DNA from 2 places in the Kitasatospora kazusensis genome. Region 2 is predicted to be linked to the other one. Evidence: riboswitches for the same ligand, from Rfam matches in the RefSeq annotation. Region 2 holds a riboswitch; the other holds the start of a gene.
What was found. A riboswitch is a leader RNA that binds a small molecule or an ion and turns the genes downstream of it on or off. The one in region 2 is predicted to bind glycine.

Region 1: another riboswitch for glycine. It lies ahead of gcvT (glycine cleavage system aminomethyltransferase GcvT); the one in region 2 lies ahead of gcvP (aminomethyl-transferring glycine dehydrogenase).

The regions. Positions count from the first base shown of each region.
Region 1 covers NZ_BAAANT010000002.1:343,605-352,702, reverse strand. The annotation lists gene ABD330_RS03615 (ABC transporter permease) at 1-333, opposite strand, end outside; gene ABD330_RS03610 (ABC transporter substrate-binding protein) at 452-2,218, opposite strand; gene ABD330_RS03605 (ABC transporter permease) at 2,345-3,343, opposite strand; gene ABD330_RS03600 (enhanced serine sensitivity protein SseB C-terminal domain-containing protein) at 3,922-4,722, opposite strand; gene ABD330_RS03595 (enhanced serine sensitivity protein SseB) at 4,903-5,703, opposite strand; glycine riboswitch at 5,895-5,998, shown strand; gene gcvT (glycine cleavage system aminomethyltransferase GcvT) at 6,192-7,325, shown strand; gene gcvH (glycine cleavage system protein GcvH) at 7,486-7,863, shown strand; gene ABD330_RS03580 (serine hydroxymethyltransferase) at 7,997-9,098, shown strand, end outside.
Region 2 covers NZ_BAAANT010000051.1:30,999-40,096, reverse strand. The annotation lists gene ABD330_RS28510 (MFS transporter) at 225-1,694, opposite strand; gene ABD330_RS28505 (PRC and DUF2382 domain-containing protein) at 1,908-2,981, opposite strand; glycine riboswitch at 3,210-3,313, shown strand; glycine riboswitch at 3,315-3,448, shown strand; gene gcvP (aminomethyl-transferring glycine dehydrogenase) at 3,553-6,450, shown strand; gene ABD330_RS28495 (DUF5999 family protein) at 6,644-6,835, opposite strand; gene ABD330_RS28490 (hypothetical protein) at 7,121-7,711, opposite strand; gene ABD330_RS28485 (glutamate-cysteine ligase family protein) at 8,062-9,098, shown strand, end outside.

The DNA.
Region 1 (9,098 bases), on a different contig from region 2:
GAGCAGCAGGGGCCACACCTCCTGCTCGGTCTTGAAGGAGTAACCGAAGCACGGGGCGGAGCAGTGGGTGACGTCCACGCCGGTGCTGTAGTCGCGCCCGACGAACAAGCCCTTCAGGAACAGGAAGTACTGCTCGATGATCGACTTGTCGAGGCCCATCTTGTGCCGGATGCCCTCGATCGCGGCCTTGTCGGCGATCTTGCCGACGTACAGCAGGGCCGGGTCGCTACCGGTCAGCTTCGGCACCATGAAGAAGATGCCGAACGTGACTGCGGAGACCACCAGCAGCATGGCGACGACATTGACGAGCCGTCGAATGAAATACACGAGCATTGCGGTCGGCGCCGCCGGGCGCCGGCCGGTCCCCCTGTAGGAGTCCCGGCCGGCCCCGGCGAAGCCCTCACCTGCCCTTCGGACTAGCTGAGCGAACTACGGAAGCGGGCGGTTCAGGTCACTTGCCGTCGGAGACGCCGAGAGCCTGGAAGTCGACCTCGCCGAAGGCGTCGGTGACGTAGACGTTGGTCAGACGCGGGTTGCGGTAGTTCAGCGCCTTGTCGGCGACGATCGGCAGCCACACCGCGCTGTCGGTGACCTTGTGGTTGATCTGGGTGTAGAGCGCCGCAGCCTTGGCCGGGTCGGTCTCCGCAGCAGCCTGGTCGAACAGGGAGTTGATCTGCGGGTCGTTCGTCTCCGGGTAGTTGCTGTTGCCGTTCTGCGTGATGAAGCGGCCGTCCATCAGCGGCTGCATGAAGCCGGCGCCGTTCGGGTAGTCGGCACCCCAGCCCATGACGATCAGGCCGTAGCCCTTGCTGTGGACGACGTCGGGCGCACCCACGACGGACTGGTACAGCTTGCCGTCGTACTGGTACACGTCGATCGTGACGCCGATGGCCTTCATGGCGGTCTGCAGGGCGATGGCCGAGTTGACCTCCTTGGCCTTGTTCCCGCGGACGGCGATGGTGGTCTTGAAGCCGTCAGGCTTGCCACAGGCCGCGAGCTCCGCCTTGGCCTTGGTCAGGTCGGGCTTGCCCTTGGTCAGACCGAACGGGTCGTAGTCGTCCGAGCCGAGGATGTTCGGGGGCAGCATCGAGCCGAACAGCGAGCCGGCCGACGAGCCGCCGCGGGCGGTCTGCAGCGCGGTGGTGTCCGCCGCGTACATCACCGCGTTGCGGCAGTGGATGTTGTCGAAGGGGGCGACCTTCGGCTGGATCGAGATGAAGCGGATGAAGCCGTTGTACGGGTCGTCCGAGTTGGCCTTCAGCTTCGGGTCCTGGAGGACCTTCACCTGGGCGGCCTGCGAGAGACCGGTCTGGCTCCAGTCGAGGTCCGCGGTGCCGTCCAGCAGACGCTGGTCCATGTCGTCGGAGTTGGTGGTGACCGTGAGGTCGACCTCGTCCGGCAGGGCCTTGCGGAACGGGTCCGAGGCCGGGTCCCAGTTCTCGTTGCGGACGAGCGTGTAGCTCTTGCCCGGCTGGATGGTCTTGAACTTGTACGGGCCCGAGGAGACCGGGTGGTCGCCGTACTTGGAACCGGTGTCCTGCTTCTGCGGGACCGGCGCCGAGGTGCCCATGGCCAGCAGGTACGGGAAGGACGAGTCGGCCTTCGCCAGCGAGAAGACGATGGTGGTGTCGTCCGGGGTGGTGACCGTCTTGAGCCCCAGCTTGTTGGGGTCGGTGTCGGTGTACGGGCCCTTGTAGTTCTGGCCCTGGTCCAGCTCGTTGATCATGTACGTCGGGCCGCCGGAGACGACGTCCTGCGCGAAGACGCGCTCGATGCCGTACTTGATGTCCTTCGAGGTGATCGGCGAGCCGTCCTCGAACTTCAGGCCGGAGCGCATCTTGAAGGTGTAGGTCTTGCCGTCGGCCGAGACGGTCGGCTGCGCGGAGGCGAGGTCCGGGACGAGCTTGAGGCCGTCCTTGCCGGGCTTGCCGTCGAACGCGAGCAGCGTACGGGCGTAGTAGCGCTCGTAGTTCCAGACCGAGGCGTAGTACGCGCGGCCCGGGTCGAGCGAGTCGACGTCCGTGCTGGTCCAGAGGTTGAGCGTGCCACCCTTCTTGTCAGAGGGGTTCAGCACCTTGTCGACGGCGCCGTTGAAGCCGCCGGCGCTGGCGCTCGCGGAGGCGCCGGAGCCGCCACTGCTCGAACCGCCGCACGCGGAGGTGGTGAGGGCCAGCGTCGCCACCAGAGCGGCGGCTGCGAGCGTCCTGTTACGCGTCATGGGTACGGATCCTCCTGAAGGGTGTGCGGGCCTGAGCGGTCCGCCGAGGGTGTGGTGACGCCCCCGAGTTGGTGGGCCGGTTCATGGGGGTGCGGCCGGCCGCAGGGGTTGGGAAGTGCGGCGGGCTCAGTTGCCCTTGGGGTCGAGCGCGTCGCGCAGGCCGTCGCCGAACAGGTTGAAGGCGAGGACCGTGATGAAGATCGCCAGACCGGGGACGACCATGTAGGTCGGGTCCGCGGTGTAGATCTTCGTGGCGTCGGAGAGCATCTGACCCCAGGAGGGAGTCGGCGGCTTGACACCGGCGCCGAGGAAGCTGAGAGCGGCTTCGCTCAGGATGTTGGTGGGGATGATCAGGGTCGTGTAGACCAGGATCGGGGCCACCAGGTTGGGGAGCAGCTCGCGCAGCAGGATGTGGACACTGCCGGCGCCCAGGCTGCGGGCCGCGTCGACGAACTCGCGTTCGCGCATCGACAGGGCCTGGCCACGGACGATGCGCCCGATGTAGGGCCAGCCGAAGAAGCCGATGACCAGGACGAGGATGGCCATCCGGACGCCGCTGCCGGTCAGTCCGAAGAGCGTGTTGGGCATCACGGAGACCAGGGCGATGCTGAAGAGCAGCTGCGGGAAGGCCAGCAGCACGTCCATCGTCCGGCTGATCGCCGCGTCCACCCAGCCGCCGAAGTAGCCGGCCGCGATACCCATCAGCACACCGATGACCACCGAGACGCCGGCGGCCAGGAAGGCCACGGTCAGGGAGATCTGGGCGCCGTAGACGATCCGGCTGAAGACGTCGCGGCCGAAGGTCGGGTCGACGCCGAGCAGGTAGTCGCTGCTCATGCCGCCGAACGCGCCCTTGGGCAGGCCGAGGTCCGGGTTGATCTGGTCCGGGTGCGGCTGGTCGACCGGGTGACCGAAGAGCGCGGTCAGCACCGGGGCGAAGATCGCCGCCAGGATCAGCAGGATCACCACGATGCCGCCCGCGAGGGCGACCTTGTCTCTCTTGAGGCGGTCCCAGGCGATCCGGCCGGGCGACCGGCCTTCGATCTTCTTCGGCGTGACGGCGGCCACGGCCGGGTCAGGCTCTGCCCCGGCGGCGGTGCCGGTGGTCTCGGTGGGTGTGATCATGAGTCAGTTCGTTCCCCTCGCCGACGGTGGCCGGCCCACGGTCCAAGCCGTACACGATGCGCCCGGGCCCGATCAGGACCCGGAGCCGAGGACGGTCCGGTTGTCGCGTACTGGTGCGGTGCGGTGCGTCGGTGCGGTGGTGCCGTTGCCGGTTCGGCAGTTCGGCGGTGCAGAAATCGTTGTCAGGGGTACGCACCTGGCCGGCGCGCTGTGTGGGGGGCGCGTCGTCGGGTGCGGGCGGTACGGAGAGCTACGAGTGGAGCTTGGAGGTAGGGCTCTTGCAGGCGGAGCAGGGCGCACCGGGGTGCTGCCGCGCGGAGGTGCACATCGCGCGGTGATCATGCGTCCAGGATGCGCGTTCGCCTTTTTGAGGCCCGTCCCGCGCACTGCACTGCGCAGACTCTCCGTCATTCGGACGGACTTACGCCAGACCTGGCCGCCGAAGGATGCCCAACTGTGATCTGTCGACATACACCGGTGATCTTGCGGCATAGGCCTCTTCACGCGCCCGCAACAAGTCTGTCAAGACCCGTGCACCATTGTGACTGAGAGTCAACCCGGTTGGGTACGAACGTGGTTCAGCGCGCGGGGTGCCCTGTCCAGGGCTGCTGCGGCCAGCCGTACCCGGGCTGGGCGGACGTCTGCGACGGGCCGGGCCGGGCCTCGCGGTCGAAGAACGGCCGGGCGTGCGCGCGCATCCACAACGCGACCGGATCGTAGTCGTCGGCCAGCACCACGGTGGAGACGGCGAGGCCCTCGGGCGCGTGCGGGAGCGCCCGCTGCACCAGGGCCCGGACGGCCTCGACGGCGGGCGGCGAGGTGTCGTACAGGTCGAGGCCGATCGCGAGGTACGGCTCGCCGAGCGCGGGGCGCACCCAGGCCCGGCGGAGCGCCCGGACGGGCCGGACGTCGACGGCCTGCTGTTCGAGCAGCGCGTAGAACTGCGGCGCGGACACCTGCGGCTCGCTCAGCCCGAGCGGCCCGGCCGGCAGCCGGTCCAGGCCGCCGGCCACCCGTCTGAGGTCGGCCCACGGGATGCCGACGCCGCCGCCGGGGACGTGCGGGTCGAGCCAGAGGCCCCAGCGGGTGCGGTAGAGCGCGGCGGCGATCTCCGGGCCGGAGATCACCTCGTGCGCCCGGGCCCAGCCGCTGGCGGCGAGCTGCCCGGAGGAGGTGGCGGCGGGGGCGTAGCCCTGTCCGGCGACGTCCATGTTCCCGTACTGGGCGTCCGGGCTGCCCGGACTGCCGTGCCAGAGCAGCATCCAGACCTGGCCCTCGGCGAGGGCGCGGAGCAGGTTCTCGTACGCGTCGTAGCGCTCCGGCGCGACCTCGCGCAGGGCGCGTTCCAGCGCGTTGCCGCCTGCCGCTCCGGCGCTCACGTCGAGTCCTCTCTGCGTCGTCCCCGCTTGTCGGGGCCACGTGTCGGGGGGCAGCCTATGCTTCACCGCCCACACCCGGCCCCAGGGGCGCGGCCCACTGCGCGCGGCGGGAGATTCCGGTGCCGTCGGGCCCGCTTGCGCGCAGTTGCGCGCATCCGGGGCCGCGCACGGCCGGCCCCCTCAGCCCCTGGCGTAGAACGGCCGCACCCGGGTCAGCAGCCACTCGACCACCGGGTCGGCGACCAGGTCGAGGAGCACCAGGTGGACGCCCCAGGGCGGCGGGGCGGTTCCCAGGGCGCGGCCGAGCGCCTCGTTGACGTGGGCGGGGTCGGCGGCCCAGGCCGGGTCCAGCTGGACGCCGACGAACAGCGCCGGCGCCTCCCCCTCCACGCTCGCCAGCGCCCGACGGGCCGTCAGCACGCCCGGCAGCTGGGACATCTCGGTGATCGCGGCGGCCAGGAAGGCGTACGGCTCCTCGTGCGGCTCCGGCTCCCGCAGCGCGACCCGGCCGCCCTCCGCCCGGCCGGCCGCCTGCTGCTCCCAACGGGCCTCCTGCGGACCGCGCCGCAGCTCACCGACCCCCTCGGGCGGCACCGGGATGCCGACCGGCGCCTCCGGGTTGACGGCGATGCCGATGCCGAGCGGCAGCCCGCGGGCGAACTCCCAGGCCGGGGCGATGGCGAACGGCACGCCGGGGGCGTGCTGGAGGAACTGCTCCTGCGAGGAGAAGACCGGTACGTACGGGGAGCCGGCCAGCTCGATCGTCGGCAGGTCCAGCGCCTGGCCCTGCGGATCGGCCCCGGCCGGCAGCGGGATCCACAGCTGGCTGCGGGCCAGCACCTCGATCACCCTGGGCGTGGCGCCCGGGTCGCCGAGCGCGGCCGTGAGCACCTGCTCCAACTCGTTGGCGGGCCAACCGCCGCCCTGCGGAGCCGTCCCCGGCTCGGCCCATGACTGTGTCCCTACCGCCGGGTCGTCCATCCGCCTCTGGTACCGCCCCTCGTGCCCGTGTTGACCGACATCAAGAGGGTAGCGGTCGGGCCGGTACCGCAGGAGGACCGGCGAGGCCGCCGAGATGACAGGGAGATCCGGGCCCCTCTCCCGTGCGCCCGCGCGGCATGCCATGATGGGCGCGTCTTCCCAGTAGGACCCTCAACTCCATAACGGCCGCTCGAACCCGCGCGGGAGAGTCCGGAGTGCCCCCACGGGCACGGGCCGGCGCCGAAGGAGCAAGTCCTCCCCGGAATCTCTCAGGCACCCCTACCGCACGGGCTAGGCACATCTGGAAAGTGGACACGGCCGCGCCGTGCGCCCACCCACGGTGCAAGCCGCCATCCTTGTCCTCGGGACAGTGGCGGTGAAGCTCTCAGGTTGCGACGACAGATGGGGAGACTTCGCCCCCGCATGCCCGTACGCAGGTCACACGCCCCGCGTGCCACCCCTGAGTGCCCAGCCAAGGAGCCACCGTCATGTCTGTTGAGCAGGCCGTTCCCCGTCTCACCGCGCTCGACGCGCTGCACCGCTCGCTCGGCGCCACGATGACCGACTTCGCGGGCTGGGACATGCCGCTGCGCTACGGCAGCGAGCGCGAGGAGCACCTGGCCGTCCGCACCAAGGCCGGCCTCTTCGACCTCTCGCACATGGGCGAGATCACCGTGACCGGCCCGCAGGCCGGCGAGCTGCTCGACCACGCGCTGGTCGGCTTCATCTCCGCGCTCGGCGAGCTGCGCGCCCGCTACACGATGATCTGCCGCGAGGACGGCGGCATCCTGGACGACCTGATCGTCTACCGCACCGGCGAGACCGAGTTCATGGTCGTCGCCAACGCCTCCAACGCGCAGGTCGTGCTGGACGCGCTGACCGAGCGCGCGGCCGGCTTCGACGCCGTCGTCCGCGACGACCGGGACGCGTACGCGCTGCTCGCCGTCCAGGGCCCGGAGGCGAACGGCATCCTGGCCTCGCAGACCGACGCCGACCTGCCCGGCCTGAAGTACTACGCGATCCTGCCCGCCGTGGTGGCCGGCCGGAACGTCGAGCTCGCCCGCACCGGCTACACCGGCGAGGACGGCTTCGAGATCTTCTGCGCCCCCGCCGACGCCGAGCACATCTGGAACGCGCTGACCGAGGCGGGCGCCCCCGTCGGCCTCGTCCCGTGCGGCCTGTCCTGCCGCGACACGCTGCGCCTGGAGGCGGGCATGCCGCTGTACGGGCACGAGCTGAACACCGACCTGACGCCGTTCGACGCGGGCCTGGGCCGGGTCGTCCGCTTCGACAAGACCACCAACAACGGCGAGTTCGTCGGCCGCAAGGCGCTGGAGGCCGCGGCCGCCGAGGCCGAGTCCAACCCTCCGCGCAAGCTGGTCGGCCTGGTCTCCGAGGGCAAGCGCGTCCCGCGCGCCGAGTACGCGGTCGTCAGCACGGACGGCACCCCGATCGGGCGGATCACCTCCGGCGCCCCCTCCCCCACCCTCGGCAAGCCGATCGCCATCGCGTACGTGGACGCGGCCCACGCCGCGCCCGGCACCGCGGTGGCCGTGGACGTCCGCGGCAAGCACGAGCCGGTCGAGGTCGTCGCGCTGCCGTTCTACAAGCGCGCCCGCTGAGCGACTCCGCCGGCCGGCCTGCCGGGCACGGGTCCACCGTGCCGCCGGGCGGCCGTTCCCGGCGGGGACCCCAGTCCGGCTCCATCACCCCTCTGGTCCGGTCCGGTCCGCTCAGCGGACGGCTGCGCCCTACCCTCTTGCGATCCTGGAGAATGACGCCATGAGCAACCCCACGAACCTGCAGTACAGCAAGGAGCACGAGTGGCTGACCGCCGTCGAGGACGGCGTGTCGACCATCGGCATCACCAAGCACGCGGCCGACGCGCTCGGTGACATCGTCTACGTCCAGCTGCCCGAGGTCGGCGCAGAGGTCGAGGCCGGTGAGACCTGCGGCGAGCTGGAGTCCACCAAGTCGGTCAGTGACCTGTACTCGCCGGTCACCGGCAAGGTCACCGAGGTCAACACGGACGTCGTGGACGACCCGGCCTCGGTGAACGCGGACCCGTTCGGCAACGCCTGGCTGTTCAAGGTCCAGGTCGAGTCCGTCCAGGACGAGCTGCTCAGCTCGGCCGAGTACGACGCCTTCATCGGCGCCTGACCCAACCTCCTGCCGGGGGCGGCCGCAGCGCGGCGGCCGCCCTTCCCCCTTGGTCCACTGCCCTCCGCGCCGCCCGGCCATCCCCCTTCTCGGTCGTGCCGGACGCGGAAGCCCCATGACGGGAAGACCCACCATGACGGTTCTGAACCAGTCCCTGCACGCACTCGACCCCGAGATCGCCGCCGCGGTCGACGCCGAGCTGCACCGCCAGCAGACCACCCTTGAGATGATCGCCTCCGAGAACTTCGCCCCGGTGGCGGTCATGGAGGCCCAGGGCTCGGTCCTGACCAACAAGTACGCCGAGGGCTACCCCGGCAAGCGCTACTACGGCGGCTGCGAGCACGTCGACGTGGTCGAGCAGATCGCGATCGACCGGATCAAGGAGCTGTTCGGCGCCGAGCACGCCAACGTGCAGCCGCACTCCGGCGCGCAGGCCAACGCCGCGGCGATGTTCGCGCTGATCCAGCCGGGCGACACCATCCTGGGCCTGAGCCTGGCCCACGGCGGCCACCTGACCCACGGCATGAAGATCAACTTCTCCGGCAAGCTCTACAACGTGGCCGCGTACCACGTGGACGAGACCGGCGTGGTGGACATGGCCGAGGTCGAGCGCCTGGCCAAGGAGACCCAGCCCAAGCTGATCATCGCCGGCTGGTCCGCCTACCCGCGCCAGCTGGACTTCGCCGAGTTCCGCCGGATCGCCGACGAGGTCGGCGCCCTGCTCATGGTCGACATGGCGCACTTCGCCGGTCTGGTCGCCGCGGGCCTGCACCCCTCCCCGGTGCCGTACGCCGACGTGGTCACCACCACCACCCACAAGACCCTGGGCGGCCCGCGCGGCGGCGTCATCCTCTGCAAGGCCGAGTACGCCAAGAAGATCAACTCCGCGGTCTTCCCCGGCCAGCAGGGCGGCCCGCTGGAGCACGTCATCGCCGGCAAGGCCGTGGCCTTCAAGGTCGCCGCCTCCGAGGAGTTCAAGGAGCGCCAGGTCCGCACCCTGGAGGGCGCCAAGATCCTCGCCGAGCGCCTGCTCCAGGACGACGCCACCGCCGCCGGTGTGTCCGTGCTGTCCGGCGGCACCGACGTGCACCTGGTCCTGGTGGACCTGCGCAACAGCGAGCTGGACGGCCAGCAGGCCGAGGACCGCCTGCACGCGGTCGGCATCACGGTCAACCGGAACGCCGTCCCGAACGACCCGCGCCCGCCGATGGTCACCTCCGGCCTGCGGATCGGCA
Region 2 (9,098 bases):
AGAAGGCCGGGTACCGGCTGCAGACCGGGGCGGGCGGGGGTACCCCCACGCGCCCCTGTTCTGGTTGCCCGGTTGCCCGCTGGCGAAGCACAACGGCCCCGCAGCTGGTTTCAGCTGCGGGGCCGTTTGTCGGGCTGGGCCTCTGGCGGTCGCGATGCCCTCATCGACCGGTCGGGGCCCAGTCCCCTCGCGCCCTGTCCCCGGGCGCGAGGGTGGACGCCTCGTCAGGCGTCGGTCTTGGCCAGCTCGGGGCTGGGGCTCTGCGCCGCCGCGGTGGCGGCGGGCTTGATGCGGCGGATCGCGAACGGCACCACGGCGGCGACCAGGCACATCGCGGCCGTCGTCCAGAACGCGTGCTTGTACGCGTCCAGGGTCGGCAGCGGGATCGGCAGGCCCTTGATGGTGTCGCCGGTCAGGATCGCGGCCATCACGGCGGTGCCGATGGCGCCGCCGACGGTGCGCAGCACCGCGTTCATGCCGTTGGCGATGCCGCTCTGTTCGATCGGCACGGCGCCGTTGATGTAGGCCGGCATGGCGGCGTAGGCGAGGCCCACGCCGAGGCCGAACACGGCGGAGGCGGTGTAGATGTCACCCTCGGCGCTGTGCCGCAGGGCCAGGTACGCCATCGCGACGGCGCCGAGCGCGCCACCGAGCACCAGCGGCAGGCGCGGCCCGCGGCGGGCGATCAGCAGGGCGCCGACCGGGGCGGCGAGCATCGAGCCGACGGCCGAGGGGAGCAGCATCACACCGGCGTGCAGCACGGTGGCGGTGAAGCCGTAGTGGGTGAACTTCGCCGGGGTCTGCGCGAAGTTGCTGATCACCATGAACGAGCCGTACATCCCGAAGCCGATGAGCAGGCCGGAGATGTTGGTGAAGGCGACGGCCGGACGGGACATCATCTTCATGTCGACGAGCGGGTGCGCGACCTTGGTCTCGATGATGATCCAGACCAGCGCGACGACGGCCGCGACGGCGAACAGGCCGAGGGTCTTGTTCGAGGTCCAGCCCCACTCGTTGCCCTGGCTGACGGCGACCAGCAGCGCGGAGAGCCAGCCGGCCAGGGTGATCGCGCCGAGCGGGTCGGCGCCGCCCTCCTTGTCGGTCACCGGGTCCTTGGGGACGCGGAAGGCGACCAGGGCGGCGGCGATCAGTCCGAAGACCAGGCCCATCCAGAAGATGGACTTGTAGCTCCAGTGCTCCAGCAGCAGGCCGGTGGCGACCAGGCCGAGGCCCGAGCCGACGCCCATCGAGGCGCTGATGGCGGCGACGCCGCCGGTGACCTTCTCCTTGGGCAGCTCGTCGCGGACGATGCTGATCGCGAGCGGCAGCACACCACCGCCGACGCCCTGCAGGACGCGGGCGACCACCAGCCAGGTGAAGGAGTGGGTGCTGACCGCGAGCGCGGAACCGGCGATCAGGCCGGCCAGCGAGATCATCAGCATCGGCTTGCGACCGCGCAGGTCGCCGAAGCGGCCGAGCAGCGGGGTCAGCACGGCGGCCGAGAGCAGGTTGGCCGTCATCAGCCAGGTGATGTTGGAGCCGCTGACGTTCAGCTCCTTGGCCAGCGACGGCAGGATCGGGACGACCGCGGTCTGCACCACGCTGTACGCCAGCATCGCCAGTACCAGGGCGGGGAGCACACGTGCGCTGCTCGGCTTCGAGGCCGTGGCGGTGGGCTGTGGTGCCTCACTCACGGGTCATTCCTCCAGTTCAGGGCCGCCCGGCGCAGGCGCTTCAGGCGACGAAAGTAAACGAACTGAAGTAACGATGCCCCCAGATACTTCACTATGTCAAATATCGATCGGTGAATCTTTGGACGGCGTGAGGCCCCGGCCCCTTGACGAGGGGTCAGGGCCTCACGGGCAGCCGTCAGGCCCGGGCCGGAGCCGTTGCGCCGGTACCGGCCGTCAGGACGGGCGCAGCGGCTCGGGACGGGAGTTGCCCGGCATCGCGGCGCCGGCCGGCGGGGCCGCCGACGCGGCGGAGGCCGCGGTGGGCATCGAGGAGTCCTGGATCTCGACCTGCTCGCGGCGCAGGTCCTCGCGGATCAGTGCCTCCTCGGTGTACCGCTCGACGACCAGGCGGACCCGCTCGATCGGCGCCAGGTACTTGTGCACCACCGGCCGCTCCTCGCGCAGGGTCACCTCCTCCACCGCCTCGGCGATCTCCTGCTCGCTCAGCGCGGCCCGCTCGGCCTCGGTGACCGGGACACGCTCGACCCGGACGCGCTCGCGGACCACCGGCACCCGGCGCTCGACCGCCTCGGTGGTGACGTACTTGCGCAGCGTCGCGGTGCCGACGGTGTGCCACTCGGTGGTGATCTCCAGCCGTTCCTCGCGGCAGGTGATCTCCACCGGGCCGTTGGGGGAGCTGGTCGCCGCGGCCTGGGGGACCGGCCGTTCGACGGTCGGGGGGTTCAGGTTGCGGGTGTCGGCCTCGGTGTGGGCGGACATGGGAGCGGTGGTCATGGGCGCGCTGGTCATCGGCTTCTCAAGGGTCGAGGCGGGCTTCTGCTGGTCTGCTACTGCGGTCGCGGCGGCGAACGCCATCGGCGGCGTGCCGTTCGCCGCGGTGCCACCCGGGCCGGTGTTCTTCGGGGTGCTGCCGAAGTCGTGGTCGCCGTTGCTGTTCCGGGAACCGTTGGCGGCCGTCGGCGGCGGGGCGGCGCCGTTGGTGTCCAGCCCGTAGTAGCGGTAGAGCTGGAGCTCCTGGGCCGGGGAGAGGTGCTGGCCCACGCCGAAGTCCGGCGACTCCTTGATCAGCGATTTGTCGTACGGGACCTTGAGTTCCTCGCCCGAGAACTCGCTGGTGGTCAGCGGGACGAAGGCGTCCCGGCCGAAGATCCCGGTCCGCACCGCAGCCCACTCGGGCTCACCGGTCGCGTCGTCGAGATACACCTCGTCGACCGTGCCGATCTTGTCACCGTTCCGGTCGACCGCCTTGTGTCCGATCAGGTCTCGCGGATCGATATCGGTCTGCACGCTGTCCTCCAGTGCAACGCTCCTGGATAGGTCGGAGGGCGGCTGGAGGAGCTGTCCATCCGCCATCTCATACGAAAAGCCATCAAACGGGCGGCGGCTACCCGAGCGCCGCCGTACGGGACGGAACTGGTCCGTCCGGGGTCGTCCGGGGTCGTCCGTATTCGTCCCGACCTACCTGACACGGCCCGTGATCCGGAGGGTTTGCGCTGGTACCCTGGGCGCGACCGCCGAGCCCGCGCGGGAGAGTCCCCACCTCCGGAAACACGAGGCAGGGGCGCCGAAGGAGCAACTCCTCCCCGGAATCTCTCAGGCATCCGTACCGTGTGGGATAGGTCACTCTGGAAAGTAGGGCAGGACCGCCGGCGAGGGAGCCGGCGACACCCACCCTCACCGACGGTGCAAGCCGACGGGCCGCCCTCGGGCATCCCGTGCGGGTGAAGCTCTCAGGTACCGATGACAGAGGGGGAGGCCTGTCGGGTCCGTACCCGGAGAGCCCCGCTGTCCCACGGCGGCAGAGGCTCATCAGGTGTGCGCACCCCAGCCGGTCCGTGACCAGGAGGCCTCGACCCCCATGAACGCCCAGCCGACCAACGGTCGCCACAGCGACGCGACGCTCACCGAGCTCGAGCAGGCCAGCCCCTTCGAGACCCGCCACATCGGCCCGGACGCGGCCGCGCAGGACAAGATGCTCGCGCACGTCGGCTACGGCTCGCTCGACGAGCTGTCCGCCGCCGCCGTGCCCGAGGCGATCCGCAGCCTCACCGCCCTCGCCCTCCCGGACGGCCGGAGCGAGGCCCAGGTGCTCGCCGAGCTGCGCGAGCTGGCCTCGAACAACCAGGTGCTGCAGCCGATGATCGGCCTCGGCTACTACGGCACGTTCACCCCGCCGGTGATCCTGCGCAACGTGCTGGAGAGCCCGGCCTGGTACACCGCCTACACGCCGTACCAGCCGGAGATCTCGCAGGGCCGCCTGGAGGCCCTGATCAACTTCCAGACCCTGGTCTCCGACCTGACCGGCCTGGCCACCTCCGGCTCCTCCCTGCTGGACGAGGGCACCGCCGCCGCCGAGGCGATGGCGCTGGCCCGCCGCGTCGGCAAGGTCAAGAACGGCGTCTTCCTGGTCGACGCCGACACGCTGCCGCAGACCGTGGCCGTGATCCGGACCCGCGCCGAGCCGACCGGCGTCGAGGTGGTCGTCGCCGACCTCTCGGCCGGCATCCCCGCCGAGATCGCCGAGCGCGGCGTCTTCGGCGTGCTGCTCCAGTACCCGGGTGCCTCCGGCGCGGTCCGCGACCTCGCCCCGGTGATCGAGCAGGCGCACGGTCTGGGCGCGATCGTCGCCGTCGCCGCCGACCTGCTGGCCCTGACCCTGCTCAAGTCGCCGGGCTCGCTCGGCGCCGACATCGCCTGCGGCACCTCGCAGCGCTTCGGTGTCCCGATGGGCTTCGGCGGCCCGCACGCCGGCTACCTGGCCGTGCGCGCCGAGTACGCCCGCAACCTGCCCGGCCGCCTGGTCGGCGTCTCCGTCGACGCCGACGGCAACCGCGCCTACCGCCTGGCCCTGCAGACCCGCGAGCAGCACATCCGCCGCGAGAAGGCCACCTCCAACATCTGCACCGCCCAGGTGCTGCTGGCCGTGATGGCCTCGATGTACGCCGTCTACCACGGCCCCGACGGCCTGGCCGACATCGCCCGCCGCACCCACCGCTACGCCGCCGCGCTGGCCACCGGCCTGCGCGCCGGGGGCGTCGAGCTGCTGCACGACGGGTTCTTCGACACCGTCACCGCCCGCGTCCCGGGCCGCGCCGCCGAGGTCGCCGCCGCCGCGCGCGCCAACGGCGTCAACGTCTACCAGGACGGCGAGGACCTGATCTCGGTCTCCTGCGACGAGACCACCACCCGCGAGCACCTGGCCGCCGTCTGGTCCGCCTTCGGCGTCATCGGCGCCGAGATCGACGAGGCCGCCGACGCGCTGCCCGCCGCGCTGCTGCGCACCGACGAGTACCTGACCCACCCGGTCTTCCACAGCCACCGGTCCGAGACCGCCATGCTGCGCTACCTGCGCCGCCTGTCGGACCGCGACTACGCGCTGGACCGCGGCATGATCCCGCTGGGCTCCTGCACCATGAAGCTCAACGCGACCACCGAGATGGAGCCGGTCACCTGGCCCGAGTTCGGCCAGCTGCACCCCTTCGCGCCGATCGACCAGGCGCAGGGCTTCCTGACGCTGATCCGCCAGCTGGAGCAGCAGCTCGTCGAGGTCACCGGCTACGACGCGGTCTCGATCCAGCCGAACGCCGGTTCGCAGGGCGAGCTGGCCGGTCTGCTGGCCGTCCGCGCCTACCACCACGCCAACGGCGACACCCAGCGCGACATCTGCCTGATCCCGGCCTCCGCGCACGGCACCAACGCGGCCTCCGCCGTGATGGCCGGCATGCGGGTCGTGGTCGTCAAGACCCTGACCGACGGTGACGTCGACGTCGAGGACCTCCAGGCCAAGATCGACCAGCACCGCGACCAGCTCGCCGTGCTGATGGTCACCTACCCGTCCACCCACGGCGTGTTCGAGACCCAGATCACCGACATCTGCGCGGCCGTGCACGACGCGGGCGGCCAGGTCTACGTCGACGGCGCCAACCTGAACGCCCTGGTCGGCCTCGCCAAGCCGGGCAAGTTCGGCGCGGACGTCTCGCACCTGAACCTGCACAAGACCTTCTGCATCCCGCACGGCGGCGGCGGCCCCGGCGTCGGCCCGGTCGCGGTGCGCTCGCACCTCGCGCCGTACCTGCCGAACCACCCGCTGCAGAGCGAGGCCGGCCCGGCCACCGGCGTCGGCCCGATCTCGGCCGCGCCGTGGGGCTCGGCGGCCATCCTGCCGATCTCCTGGGCGTACGTCCGCCTGATGGGCGGCGAGGGCCTCAAGCACGCGACCCAGGTCGCCGTGCTGAACGCCAACTACATCGCCAAGCGCCTGGCCCCGCACTTCCCGGTGCTCTACACCGGCCCCGGCGGCCTGGTCGCGCACGAGTGCATCATCGACCTGCGTCCGCTCACCAAGGAGACGGGGGTGACCGTGGACGACATCGCCAAGCGCCTGATCGACTACGGCTTCCACGCCCCGACCATGTCCTTCCCGGTGGCCGGCACGCTGATGATCGAGCCGACCGAGTCCGAGGACCTGCACGAGATCGACCGGTTCTGCGCCGCGATGATCGAGATCCGCGCGGAGATCGAGAAGGTCGGCTCCGGCGAGTGGGCGGCGGACGACAACCCGCTGCGCAACGCCCCGCACACCGCCGCCGTCATGGCCGGTGAGTGGGAGCACGGCTACACCCGCCAGGAGGCCGTCTTCCCGGCCGGCGTCAACCCGGCGGACAAGTACTGGCCGCCGGTGAGCCGGATCGACGGCGCGTACGGCGACCGCAACCTGGTCTGCTCCTGCCCGCCGCTGGACGACTACGGCGTCTGAGGCCGCGGTGCTCGGGGGCACGCGGGGGCTGAGCGAGGCGGTCGGTGCGGCGACGTAGCCTTCCGTTCCGCGCAGTTCCCCGCGCCCCTGAAGGGCATACGGCCGGCGTAGCGTCGAAGGCCCCGGTGGAGAGAGTTTTTCTCTCCGCCGGGGCCTTCGACGTGGTCGGTGCCCCCGATTTCTGTCCGCGGCCTCAGCCGGTGACCGCCAGCGGACGGCGCGGGGCGATGACCCGGCCGTCGGGGAGCAGTTCGCCGGTGTCCTCGAAGAGCAGGACGCCGTTGCAGAGCAGGCTCCACCCCTGCTCCGGGTGGCGGGCCACCGGGACGGCCGCCTCCCGGTCGGAGGACTCCGCCGACGGGCACTCAGGACGGTGCTGGCACATAGCTCGTACCCTCGCTTCACTTGCGGCCCGGCCCGCCCCACGGCCGCTTCCGGGCGGCCGCCATGCTGGTCGGATCCTTCCGGCCGGCCCAGGAGTGAACCGGCGCTTCAGCGGGTAGGGCTATGCCCCGCCTCGCTGGTACCCAGTGTCGGCTTCCGGGGGCCGCCGCGCAGCCGTTTGGTGATATGCGGCACAGCAGGCCGCCGCCGCTCACCCGATCGGACGGGCGGACGGCGGCGGACGGTGCCGGGCGGACGGTCGGCCGTCCGGGTGAGAGTGAAGGGGTCAGGAGACGCCGAGCACCATCGGCGCGGGCGCGGTGGAGCGCTCCAGCAGGGCCAGCAGGTCGGCGGCCGGGTACACCCGGTGGGCGGTGATGCCGAGCGGGGCCGGGGAGAGCGGGATCAGCAGGTCGGTCGCCGGGCCCACCTCGGGGTGGTGCAGCCACAGCGCGGTCGCGTAGTGGCCGGGCATCGACAGCAGGCGGGGCAGGTGCCTGGCCCGGGAGGACTGGGCCAGCTGCCAGGCCTGTCGCAGCGCGCGGACCGTGGAGTCGAGGTAGGGGCCGGCGGTGAAGTGCGAGAACGCGTAGCCCCCCGGCGTCTCGACCACCTCCGCGGCCGCCGCGATCGCGGTCGGCCCGGGCCCTGCCGGGCTCTGCTCGATCAGGAACCGCCAGCCGGTGCGCGGCGCGGAGAAGAGCTCGGCCCCCGGGCCGTCCAGCACGTGCACCGCGAGCGGATGCGCGGGCAGCAGGGGCCCCGCCGCACCTCGCAGGGCGCGGGCGGCGGGCTGGCGTAGTGCGGCCTCGGAGTCGAGTGCCGAGAGGACCGCGCGCAGCGCGGCGGCCGGGGGCTGGGGGGTCTGCAGAGTCATGGCGGGGCGCCTCTCCGTGCTAGATCGGCGTGCGAGTGCGGCATACCGGCGTGGCAGTGGTGTGACGGAACCTGGCCGTGTCCGGTTGGGCATGATCGCGGTGCGGGCGGGAACCTGCCGTCGACGAGGGACTCGGAGCGGCATGGAACCGGGCTTGAGTGCAGTGCGAATTCTACTCGAACAGGTGCACAGGGTGACCTTCATATCACGTTCGGTTTCGGCGGGCAAGTCGGCCATTCTGCTGACTGATCGTCAGAATCCTTGTGTCGTCAACCCGTTCGAGTGCCTGGGCTATCGATCTTCCGGCGGGGCATGATGCAGTAACCGTCGACCTAGGTGAAGGGGCACCCATGGGCGAGAAGGTCGTGGCGACGCGTGCCGAACTCTCCGACCGGCAGCTGTACCGCCGGAAGCTCCAGTCCTGTCAGGACGCGCTGGAACGGATGCTGCGGGAGGGGCGTTTCGACCGGCCCAGGGCCATGATGGGCCTGGAGATCGAGCTGAACCTCGCCGACGAGCAGGGCCTGCCGCTGATGAGCAACGAGCAGGTGCTCGGCGCGATCGCCTCCAGCGACTTCCAGACCGAGCTGGGCCGGTTCAACATCGAGGTGAACATCGCGCCGCGCCGGCTCGGCGGTCACGTCCTGGAGGAGCTCCGCGAGGAGATCGACACCGGACTGCGCTACGCCGACCGGCAGGCCGCCGAGGTCGGCGCCAGGATCGTGATGGTCGGCATCCTGCCGACGCTCGACCTGGACCACACCGGCCTGGAGAGCATGTCCCGCAACGACCGGTACACGCTGCTCAGCGACCAGATCCTGGCCGCGCGCGGCGAGGACATCGCGCTCGACATCGAAGGGGTGGAACGCCTCGCCGTCGAGTCGGTCTCGATGGTCGCGGAGGCCGCCGCCACCTCGCTGCAGCTCCACCTCCAGGTCACCCCGGACCGGTTCGCCTCGGTCTGGAACGCCGCCCAGGCGATCTCCGCCGTCCAGGTGGCGCTCGGGGCCAACTCGCCGTTCCTGTTCGGGCGGGAGCTCTGGCGCGAGACGCGCCCCGTCCTCTTCCAGCAGGCCTGCGACACCCGTTCGGCGGAGCTCAAGGCGCAGGGCGTGCGCCCGATCACCTGGTTCGGCGAGCGCTGGGTGGACAGCGCGCTCGACCTCTTCGCGGAGAACCTGCGGTACTTCCCGGCCCTGCTGCCGATCTGCGACGACGAGGACCCGGTCAAGGTGCTGGCCTCCGGGGGGGTCCCCAAGCTCGGCGAGATGCGGCTGCACAACGGCACCATCTACCGCTGGAACCGGCCGGTGTACGACATCGCGGACGGCGTCCCGCACCTGCGGGTGGAGAACCGCTGCCTGCCCGCCGGGCCGACCGTCGCCGA